2 regions of the Ohtaekwangia kribbensis genome follow, and region 2 is predicted to be linked to the other one. Evidence: riboswitches for the same ligand, from Rfam matches in the RefSeq annotation. Region 2 holds a riboswitch; the other holds the start of a gene.

Region 1 (5,503 bases), on a different contig from region 2:
TGCATTGAACAGGAAGTGTGGATTGATCTGATTTTTGAGGAATGATAATTCGGCAAACATCTTTTCATGCTCCAGTTGCTCTTCGCGTTGTCTTCGTCTTTCGGCATGGAGGATCAGCTCAAAGCTTGTGCCCAGCCCGAGGAGCAACAGCATCGGAAACATATTCATAGGAATACGATTAAGATCGAACGGAGGCAACACCCCGACTAACCCGACAACCATCGCATGCCCCCATGTACGGAGCACGATGTTAGCCAATAAACAGCTTGCTATAAGCAGAATATATAGTTTGTATTTACGCTCAGCGAGGTATAGTGGCACCAGACCATAACAATTGATAAAGTAAAAAGGTATAGTAGTAGCCATCATCATCACCCAGTATACTGATGCAAATTCGGCAGACCATTCGGGATTGCCTGATCCGATCAGTGGCCACGGAAATACAAACAAGACTACGATCAGCGCATGAAAGAGATGACGATATAGTCCTACTGTTGATTTCATGCACGTACTCCGGTTTACCCTCTTCATTCTTTCAGCATTTAATATCCGTAGAACCGCGTGAGTTACGAATCGGAGTAGACCAACGCCGCAATTGTATCTATCAGCATGGCAAATCTGACTTCAAAGAATTTTGTAAAAAAACAAAGAAAGCAAGACCTCCCTTCGCGTAGACACAAAGGAGGTTTTGCACTTTACTATGTTAAACTATATATACCGGCTAATATCCCGGGTTCTGTGTCAATGCTGAGACACCACCAGAAGTACTCAAGTCAATCTGGCGTTGTGGAATCGGGAAGTAATCGCTCTTACCATCAACGAATGTCCTCCTACTATGTCTGTCGTAACTGTACTATCGTAGACAAAAAATTTATTCAGTGTTTCTGCAGCTATACCCCACCGCACCAGGTCAAAGAACCGATATAGGTATATATACCTTAATTGTTGGCGAACCATGAAAATTTTTACCGACCTACAGTCACATAAAAAACCAACAAAACGGGAATAATTACCGACCACACAATTTTGATATAGTATATACCACGCCATTCGAGTGCATTGTATTGTTGATGAAAAAACTAACAATTTCTATTACGATGCTGGATGCCCCTATATAAAAAGCCAGCGATATATCGCTGGCTTAAAAGGGAGATTAATCTTCCGAGAAAAATGACCGATGACTACTAATGCCCTGTTATCTGGAAGTTATTATCACTTATATCGTAGCTATTCGGATTATTAACATCGGTGACTTTTATTTTATATACATTAAGGCCTGCCCCCGGGAATGCAGAAACAAACGACACCGTGCCGTTAACAACGTTATGTACCCCATAGTAATAAGTCCTGTCGTTCTGAAATAAATCAACAGCAACCTGGGTAGGATTAAATACAGCTGTATTAAGCACTATCTGCATTTGAAATATAGCAGAGCCGCCACCTTGTGTTCGTCCATGAAAACTTTCACCTCCATTGGGGCTGATCAGTCCATTTGAAATTAAGTTATTCTGAGGATAAAGCGTTTGAGCCGCTAAAATATCATTGGATGAAAAACCATTCCAACTGAAATTAGCGGTGCCTCCGTTCATGACAGAATTAGGATCTGATGTAGGAGTTCCCGGCACTGTGTTGGCGCCATCAGGGTCGGCCTGTTCACCTCTTTGAGACCAGTTAGTATGTCTGAAACCAATACAATGTCCAAGTTCATGAACTAAATTATATCGCATCTGGCCAGCGCTTATCGAACCATTGTTGAAATCCGGATTAACATTAATTATAGCACCGGCATTTCCGCCCTGTGGCGGAGTGGCACCAGCAATTACATTCGGTGGCAACATACCACCATCGTTTTGAATGATGATATCAGCATTATTGGAACTTGTAACATACGAAAAACTAATGCGACAATTGGTGATGTTAGTCCAATCATTGGTTGCGTTGACAATCTCAGTATACCAGGCTGCCGGCAAAAAATTAGAACTCGTATTCAGAATATGAACGCGTATAGTAGGCTGCGAACTATAGCTAACCAAATTGTACGTGCTCGCTTGTTCTGTTCGTCCATTTTCTCCTGCGAATGATTTCGGAATTAAGATATCACCTTCCACCAGATAGTAATCTTCCAATTCAATTGTTTCGGGAATAGCGTTTGCATCCGTATTATTTTTCACTCCCTGATCTTCATCCTGACAGGAGATAGCGATTGTTAAAATCAACAAAAGAGACATAAGGGATTTTCGTAGAGAAAGAACGGGCATTTGCGTTTTCATAACTTTTGTTTTTGGGTTTAGTAACTGTATAATATAAGCGTAAGCTAATAGTACGATCCCCTGCTGAAAGTTTTGTACTGGTCCGTGTTCATGCGCGCTATAGGTCAGAGTGATAAGCAGCAACGAACCACGAGCCGAAATCTTTCAGTCGTTTTTAAATCTAAAAATAGATGAATGCAACAGGACTATATTTCCCTTATCCCGAGAGAAGTTATACCTGTTTTGTTTGGCAGGTCTCCTGGCTTCGTGTCTCGTTACCAGTCTTCCCGTGCCGCGAAGGCGACAGTGACTAAGATTCAAGGGGTAACGAATTTCAATAACACTTTCAGTAGCGGGTACTGCTCCGGAATTTCACCGGATTCCCTTTTCATTGCGCGAACCGATTATAGGTACTTGCAAAACCAATTGAAACAAATGTAATATTCCGCACATAAATACTTTCCTCAAATGCGTACTTGTTGAATATTTATTTACGAGTTACTACAATTAAAATACATTTCCTTTGATCTTCTTTCATTTCAAATCTGCAACGAAGTATGTATACATTCTAAGCTCACTCCCATCGGCATCCCAACCGGATTTATACATTTTCAAATAGAATGTCGTATCATCCTTCCACCTGATTTCTTCAATGGATAATTCGCCCTCTATAAAACAACTTGAATACTCTTTCAGAAAATGTCCCGAGTGTCTCTGTCCTATTTTTAAAACGGCAATGCTCAATGTCCCCGATTCATACTCCGGATTCTGATAATACACCATGTACTTGTAATTCACTGAAGGCTCCGGCAGTGAAACACTGTAGTCACCCAGGGATATCAATTTATACTGATCATTCGTGACGCTATCAATCAACATCATCTCGCCAAAACCCAAGCCTTCTGCCGTTGAATTATTTCGAATCGCGAATATTTTCATTCGTGAATTATACCCGAGATACTCACTCCCGCTCCAGCCCGTTTCACCTCCGTAATTCTTATACTCCTTAAACTCAAGCTTCTCCCTTGACGTTCGGATAACGAGATTACCTCCCCTCCTTTCAATATTCGCTTTATAGAATGCATCGCGTGAAGGTATCTTCAGGAAATCACGTTCATTAACAGAATCTATTCGGAATTTTGGAAACCGCTCGTAAATCTCATAGTAACCGATTTCAACTACCTTCGTATCGTCAATATTTTCATCGGAGATTTCGATGATGTTGATTCCTATGTTCTGTGTATTCAGGAAAGCAGTTTCAGGATATATAAAATTGCATGGATCTATAATCAGAAATAGTAAAAGTGCGGCAAATACTGGCATCGTTAACTCCTTATAATTTCCTACTTACACTCAATGAAACCATTAAAAGATTAATCGGTTGTCAATTCCAATTCGTCTAAGGTTCCCCTTACAGTTTTCAATTCTTTTACTCTTTCTTCCTTCACGTCAATCAATGACTCAATTTCTTCTGCCGTCAGTTTTGGTCTCTCAACTTTATATCCATTAAGAACCAGGCTCACAACGGTAACTTTCAATTCCAGATTAAAATCAGAAAGGTTGGGGTTCTCCATAGGATATCTGGAAGCGTTCCACAACCTCGGATTCGTTTCCTGGGTTTCACTCAATATAAGATGTTCATCAAACGACTCCTGTGCGCCTATCAAACTCGTCTCATCTCCGATGGTAATGATTTGGGACTTGATTACTTCTCCCGTTAGGCGTTGCAAAAGTTCAAACTGAAACGTCATCGGTCCTTGCAAGGGCGATGCTCCTATATATTTATACTCTACTTCCAGTTCCGGAACCATCCGGTCAAAAAAGTCAACGCGATTAATTTTGACAGAGCTCACTTTAAACAGATCAAGTCGCTTTTCAATGTTTACAGACTTACCCTTCAGACTGTCCAGCCGGGCTATCTCTCTCGTTGCTTTTTCTATTTCTCTCTTGTTAGTCGCCTTTAAAATATCTTCTGCTAAATCGACAACAGAAGTATAGGTCTGTCCATCTATCATTGACAGGGATATATCATCAAGCGATTTACCTTTATATTCCTCTCTCGAATCCCACTTAAGCCGCATAGCCTCCAGGGCGACAACACGTAACGCTTTCTCCAGGTTTACCCGCTCTCTCTCATCCAATTCATCTTCAACTTTTTTTCGCGAACTATCAAAATCATTCCCATCCAATTTTTCCTGGCACGAAGCCATCATCAACAAGATAAATAGTACTATACTCCTTCTCATATTTTCAGATTCTATTCATTATGATATCTAGTAATCAAGTTCAAATCGCCTAAGTCTTATTGCATCATTGCAGCACTAAGTATTACTTCTTTACGATCACACTTCAATCCTCCAGGGAAGATTGCTGTACAATCTCTTGCAGGCACTCATTGTAATCGAAGTGCTCAAAACTGGTTGCTGATTTTAGCTGTATAGGCCAGGTGGCATTTTCGGAGGGCATGTCTTCATCCATGGTATGGATAAGAATTTCCTTTACAGTTCCTTTGCCCTCCGTTGTAGCCAGATACGTAAATGAACTGTGAGAACCTGCGCCCATAAAGTAACCCGTCAGTTCATGCAACGTCATCCGGCCATCCTTCCAGGCGTAGTCGAAATATATATGCCCGTTCGGGCCGACCGCATATAAATCGAATGAGACTTTACCTTCTTCAATCTTTACCGTTTCGGTATCAAATTGTTTATAGCCATCACCATTATACTCTGCCGGCATAATCGTTTTGCTTTCGCTGAAAATACTGAAGCCGTTTTTCTTTCCCAGGAGTATAATTGCGCTACGCGGAAGATATTTACCTTCGTCACGGTTTGCCTGCAACACCAATACTTTGTCTTTAAAATTATCCTGGTTGATATACCCGGAATCGATATACTGTACCTGGTAATTATATACTTCCAGAAATTCGTTCAGATTGAAATCAGGAATAAGGGCATCACCATGATGAATAGACGTGCTGGTATCGCTGACGGCCGACAATACCGATGGTTCACCTTTTTTCTTTGCAGAGCCAGACTCTTTACCCTGCCAGCACGCGCACAGGTATATCGGCAGCCCTAAGAGCAGGCAACAAACGAGTTTTCTATTAATCATCTTCTCTGAATTCAGCTTTGAGATGTAAAGCTCAGGAAGAAAATGATTTCAATTTAAATGGATATAAATCCGCAGTGATTGATTAAACATTTGCGGCCGGTCATTTCAAATTTGCGCGGGCATACCCAACGCTTTTTACCGGG
Region 2 (5,503 bases):
CATACCCGAGCCGTTGCAACATACACCGGACTATCGGTTAAATGCTTAGCGCGCTGCTGGGCATATCTGCTCTTTCCACTGCGGGCTCCCCCGGTAACAAGAACGATCATACTTCCATAATAATAGTTACAGCACGCTAAGCTATTCAGCAGGTACTAAAAACCAAAGGACACACCTGCATTAATATTGAAGCTCATGGTGGTATACCCATAAGTTTCGTAGTAGTCTTCATCCAGCAGGTTGCGTGCGTCTGCAAACACCTTTAACTTGCCATCCAGCAATTTATACTCGGCATATACATCCAGCAGTTTATAGCTATCCATGGGTACCAGGTCGTTGTTAAACGTTACCGGGTTGAAGAAAAGATCATTGCGCTTACTGAAGGTTTTCAGATTCGCACTTACAAACAGGTTATCCGTTACAGCATAGCCTATATTTATACCTACCGAATGCTTCGGTCTTCGGATGAGGTTGTTATAGGTTGTATCACGCGTGTCAGTAACTTTAGTAGTAAGCTCTCCATCAACATACGCATAGAATGCTTTTACTCTTATCTTGTCGTTAACAGCAAATTCGGCTTCTACCTCTACGCCTTTATCGTTCTGCTTATCCATGTTAACATAGCCGGCAGGGTAAGTATAGATGATAGCATCTTCAATTTTTCTTGAGAAGGCTGTGGCACGCAGGTTCAGCTTATTATCCAGTACGGCAAAGTCAACACCAGCTTCCAGGTTTTTACTTTTCTCCGGATTCAGGTTTTCATTACCGTAACTTTTATTATATAATTGATCGATTACCGGAGTTTTGAAACCCGTGGAGTAGTTAGCAAACAGTTTTACCTGATGATTTATCAGATACGAAGGATTGATACTATAAATGAATGTATCACCAAACTGCGAGTGATGTACAAAGCGTCCACCGAGCTCTGCTGAAAACCCCTGAATATTTTTTACAAAGAATGATGCATAAGGACTCAACATATTGAGTGACGATTTTTTCAGCGCGTCTGATCCTTCCAGGTTCATTTTCTGATTCTGGTAATTTACTCCGCCCAGCAACTGAAAATGTTCTGCCAGATCGTAGTTCACAAAAGCTTCTGCATTATGGAACGTACCGGTATACGAAGTTGTAGCAATTATAGCAGGCTCAAAAAAATCGGGCTGTGTATAATCGCGACCAATCTTGTTATATCCATACTGAATGTTCAGAGCTCCTTTTGAAAAACCTATCTGACTATTAAGACCGGCATTGAAAAATTCTGATTTATAGCCTGAGTTTTTTTCATCCTGAAACGCTCCGGCATCATATTTACCATCAAACTTACTATAGCGCACAAACGGACGGATTGAAATGTTATCCGTGGGTTTGAAACCTATATTTGCCTGAACGGAATTCTGATCAAATCCATCTTTATCAAATCCGGCATTGTTCGTTGTATCTTTAGCTTCACTTATACCATCAGTCTTCAGATAAGTATAGCCAACATTATAGTCGATAACATCGGTGGTACCCGCTACAACTACATTTGCCTTCTTCGTGTTATAGGTTCCATAACTTAGCACACCGGAAACACCAACAGGCTTATCGCCTTTCTTTTTGGTAATGATGTTGATGACACCGGCTATAGCATCGCTTCCATATAGTGTTGACTGACTACCTTTCAGAATTTCGATGCGTTCGATCTGATCAATCGGAAGCATACGCAAATCAAAAGCACCTCCACCGATACTGCTCGGATCATTCAACGGTATACCGTCCAATAACACCAATGTATACTCGCTCTTGGCTCCGCGCAGGTATACCGATTTATCTTTACCGGGATTGCTGTTGGCACCCGTTATAACAATACCAACCTGTTCGTTAAGTACCTGCGCCAGATCTTTTCCGGCACTGCGGCTTAATTGCTCAGCATCTATAACCGTTAATACCTTACCGGTTTCACTTTGACTCTTGGGAAATTTTGTAGCCGTTATAACGACTTCATCCAGGCTGGATACGCGTGAGGAATCTTGTTGTGCGTTTGTGTGCGCAGGTGCCGCCATGTAAAGGGCAATCAACGTAACTGCCCATAGTTTACTCTCCTTTTTCATTACAAAGGTTTTAAAGGGTTTCGTGAAAAAAGAGTAAAAATGCAGAATGAGATCAGAGGCATGCTGACTGCCGAAAGCAATCATAGTCCGAGGTCACATTCACTGCTTTTTACCCGAAGCATTGAATAGTATGTTATGCATTGGCAGGTCTCCTGGCTTTCCCTGTTTTTGCTTGCCTTCTCATTCAACCGTGTGAACAATGACTTTCGTTTTGCAAAAACACAGACTTCAATCGTGAAGTCGGGATTACAGTAGCGGGAACTGCTCCGGATTTACACCGGAATTCCCTTTTAATTCTATCACGCTTTGCACATGATAAAAACCAATACGGGTGCAAGTATAGTTGTATTTTTAGTATGGTTCAACAGGACTTGCAAACCATTGGGCGATTGAACTCTTATTGTGAATAGCGAACTGCTATATTTGCAGCGTAGATTATTATGATTCGAAAGCTCCTGACCGTTCCGCTCCTGTTTATTGCTACGTCCTCTTTTTCGCAGCTTCCCAAAGATATCATTATCGGACTCAGTGCCGACCTGATGAAAACCGATAACAACACGATCTTTAACAAGGCACAGATCGGACTCGAAGGAAATTACTTTTTTACACGAAGCTTTACGGTAACCGGTGGTATGGAGGTATGGACCTCAGATGGTGTAAGCCTTGTATCCGGTATACGCTGGTACCCGGTGGAAGAAGCGTTTGTACGTGCCCGCGGACTGGTTGGTGAAAATGATTTTTCGATTGGAGGTGGCTGGACCAGCCCTATCAATGCATCGCTGAAATTTGAAGCGATAGGAGATTTCTATTTTAAAGGAGAGTTCTCTATCCGTGCCGGTATAGTATATATTATCCGGAGGCAGTAACGGACTGATACTCCCTCCGGCTATATATACACTTGAACTATACTTTCTTTAAAAATTCCGTACGCAACACTATGCTGCTGCCGTTGACGCGGCAATCTACTTCATCCTCGCTATCGGTCAAACGAATCTTCTTTACTACAGTACCCCTCTTTAAGGTAAGCGAAGAACCCTTTACTTTCAGATCTTTGATAAGCGTGACTGAATCACCATCGTTCAGTACATTGCCGTTGCTGTCTTTTACTTCCATACAGGTAGATATTTATATAGCCGCAAGGTAATCATTTCTCCAAGGAGATATAGTCTGTAAAATTTCTTTCTCAGAAGTGACAACGATCATTGGAAAAGATCATCGAATGTTTATGGAATCCATGAAATCAGATTTATCACCAGGCATTCCTATTATTAAGTCCACAACAGTTCCTTTTGATATTTGCTGCCCCGGCAATAACGTTTTACCTGCCAACTGTGATTCCAAAACAGCATTAACTGCTATATCAGATTTGTAATAAATATTTCCAATGCTCAACCCTAATGACTCTAATTGTTGCCTTGCAAATTGATAGGTAAAGCCACTCAAATCAGGATAAACGACAAGTGGTGGTGTCGCTGCATTAAGATTGAGCTTTATCTTCCTATATATCTTTACTTTTGAATTTGCTTTTGGATACTGATCCAGAACAAGCAAAGGATCAACGTCTGCACGAAACAAAGAATCACCAAACTCATATTGTAATTGCCTTGCCGCTAAAAACCGAACTGCTTCCTTATTTGTCATCCCTCTCAGATCAGGAACAGTCACTACCTTATTTTGATTGGTGACATACGGCATAACCTTATAGAAAAACACAAATGACATCAATCCCAGCAACACAAGCACTAAGCCTATATTCAGCACGAGACCACGAACCGAATTCGAACCTATTTTAAAACTCATTCTATTAAAACAATGTATCTGTAAAACACTTCTTACTTCTTACTTCTTACTTCTTACTTCTTACTTCTTACTTCTTACAACAAAATCATAAACCATCCCCGACACCGAAGCCATCGCCTCAATAGCAGCGTTCTCATCCGTTGCTTCTTTGGATAAAAGTACCAGTATATATTTCCTTCCATCCGGCAGAAATATAATTCCGGAGTCGTGGTTTACACCGGTGATGTTGCCCGTCTTATGTGCCACTTTTACATCCTTCGGTAATTTAGCTGGTATAATTTCATTGAACTTCTGATCAAGGAGTATATCAATCATGATCTGCGAAGCTTCTGCATTTACCGCTTCACCCTTGGCAATTTTCTCGAAAATCACCATCAGGTCGTATGCAGTCGTTGTATTATTGAGTCCTTGCTGAAAAGCTTTTGAATCCTCCACGCCACGCAATACCTGTATATTTTTTGCTCCGAGGTTACGCATGGTTTGCGTTACGTTGCGCGCACCCACCAATTCAATCATCATATTGGTGGCCAGGTTGCTGCTCGCGATAATCATATCGTATGCAAGTGATGACACAGAGCGCTTCTCTCCTATGTGATTGTATAGTTCCTGCTCACTATCTTCCTTCTTATCCAGTGTATATAAACTGCTATCGACTATACTTTTAAATTCATTGTGAACAACAATGGAATCAGTAAGCGAGAATTTACCCGCTACCACCTGCCTGCATATTTCTATGAGTACAGGAGTTTTCATGGTGCTGGCGGCATGGAAACTCTCGCGTTCGTTGATCAGGACCTCTTCGCCCGTACTGAGATCTTTAAAAGCAACGGCATATAGGCCCGGTTGCTCTTGCAGCACAGATGCTATATTTTCACGGAGTTTATCTTTCGTCATTTTAGACTGGCAGGATGAAAGTATACCGACCACAAGTATAGATAGCGGTATACCTATTTTAAAAAGGCTCATGTACGTGATCTGAATTGCTTTCAAGATAAAAACAAAAGGCTTCCTTTCCGGAAGCCTTTATAAAAAATTATTTACCTGAATAACGGCAAGGTAATAGTTACCCGCTATAGCCCAATGAAAAAGTCTGATGCTTTATTTAGAGCGTCTGGATATAGCAGACGTTTTGCAAAAATCACAATTGATACCATCGTCACACGCACATGCCGAGGTTGTAAATTGACCCGTGCCGGCAAGCTCTGCTTTACTGCTGGCCACAACACGGTTGGCTGTGATAAAGCCATTGCCTAATGTGGTAATCTTTGTATTGTCGTTGGCATTGAATGTGCCTTCTATTGTAAACTCACCGCGATCGAGTACCTGTATGCTTTTCAATGCAAGTGACTGGCTCATTACATCGCCCTTCACAATAAGTTTACCTTCACCGGCTACGATCAATTCAAGATCTTGACGAATAACGAGATCACCTTCGATGAGCAGACTACCACGTACTTCCAGAATTGTATTCGGACCAATGTTACAGTTCTCCTTCACCACAACAGATTTACCTGCTTCAATAACGAATCTACTTTTATCGCTTACCGAAGTAGTGATGGTACGATTCATTGTTTTGTCAACGTTCGTCTTAACAGCGGAGCCATCGTTGAAAA

What was found. A riboswitch is a leader RNA that binds a small molecule or an ion and turns the genes downstream of it on or off. The one in region 2 is predicted to bind cobalamin.
Region 1: linked by a shared signal. The riboswitch ahead of ACFQ21_RS25630 (M57 family metalloprotease) and the one ahead of ACFQ21_RS13860 (TonB-dependent receptor plug domain-containing protein) in region 2 are both predicted to bind cobalamin.

Annotation. Positions count from the first base shown of each region.
Region 1 covers NZ_JBHTKA010000013.1:106,811-112,313, forward strand. Annotated here, with positions in the region: gene ACFQ21_RS25625 (sensor histidine kinase) at 1-504, opposite strand, end outside; gene ACFQ21_RS25630 (M57 family metalloprotease) at 1,185-2,270, opposite strand; cobalamin riboswitch at 2,482-2,691, opposite strand; gene ACFQ21_RS25635 (hypothetical protein) at 2,784-3,572, opposite strand; gene ACFQ21_RS25640 (DUF6694 family lipoprotein) at 3,623-4,495, opposite strand; gene ACFQ21_RS25645 (hypothetical protein) at 4,599-5,360, opposite strand; gene ACFQ21_RS25650 (sensor histidine kinase) at 5,461-5,503, opposite strand, start outside.
Region 2 covers NZ_JBHTKA010000004.1:159,447-164,949, forward strand. Annotated here, with positions in the region: gene cobU (bifunctional adenosylcobinamide kinase/adenosylcobinamide-phosphate guanylyltransferase) at 1-110, opposite strand, end outside; gene ACFQ21_RS13860 (TonB-dependent receptor plug domain-containing protein) at 156-2,090, opposite strand; cobalamin riboswitch at 2,216-2,432, opposite strand; gene ACFQ21_RS13865 (hypothetical protein) at 2,531-2,956, shown strand; gene ACFQ21_RS13870 (zinc ribbon domain-containing protein YjdM) at 2,994-3,203, opposite strand; gene ACFQ21_RS13875 (PASTA domain-containing protein) at 3,303-3,890, opposite strand; gene ACFQ21_RS13880 (serine hydrolase) at 3,951-4,856, opposite strand; gene ACFQ21_RS13885 (hypothetical protein) at 4,989-5,503, opposite strand, start outside.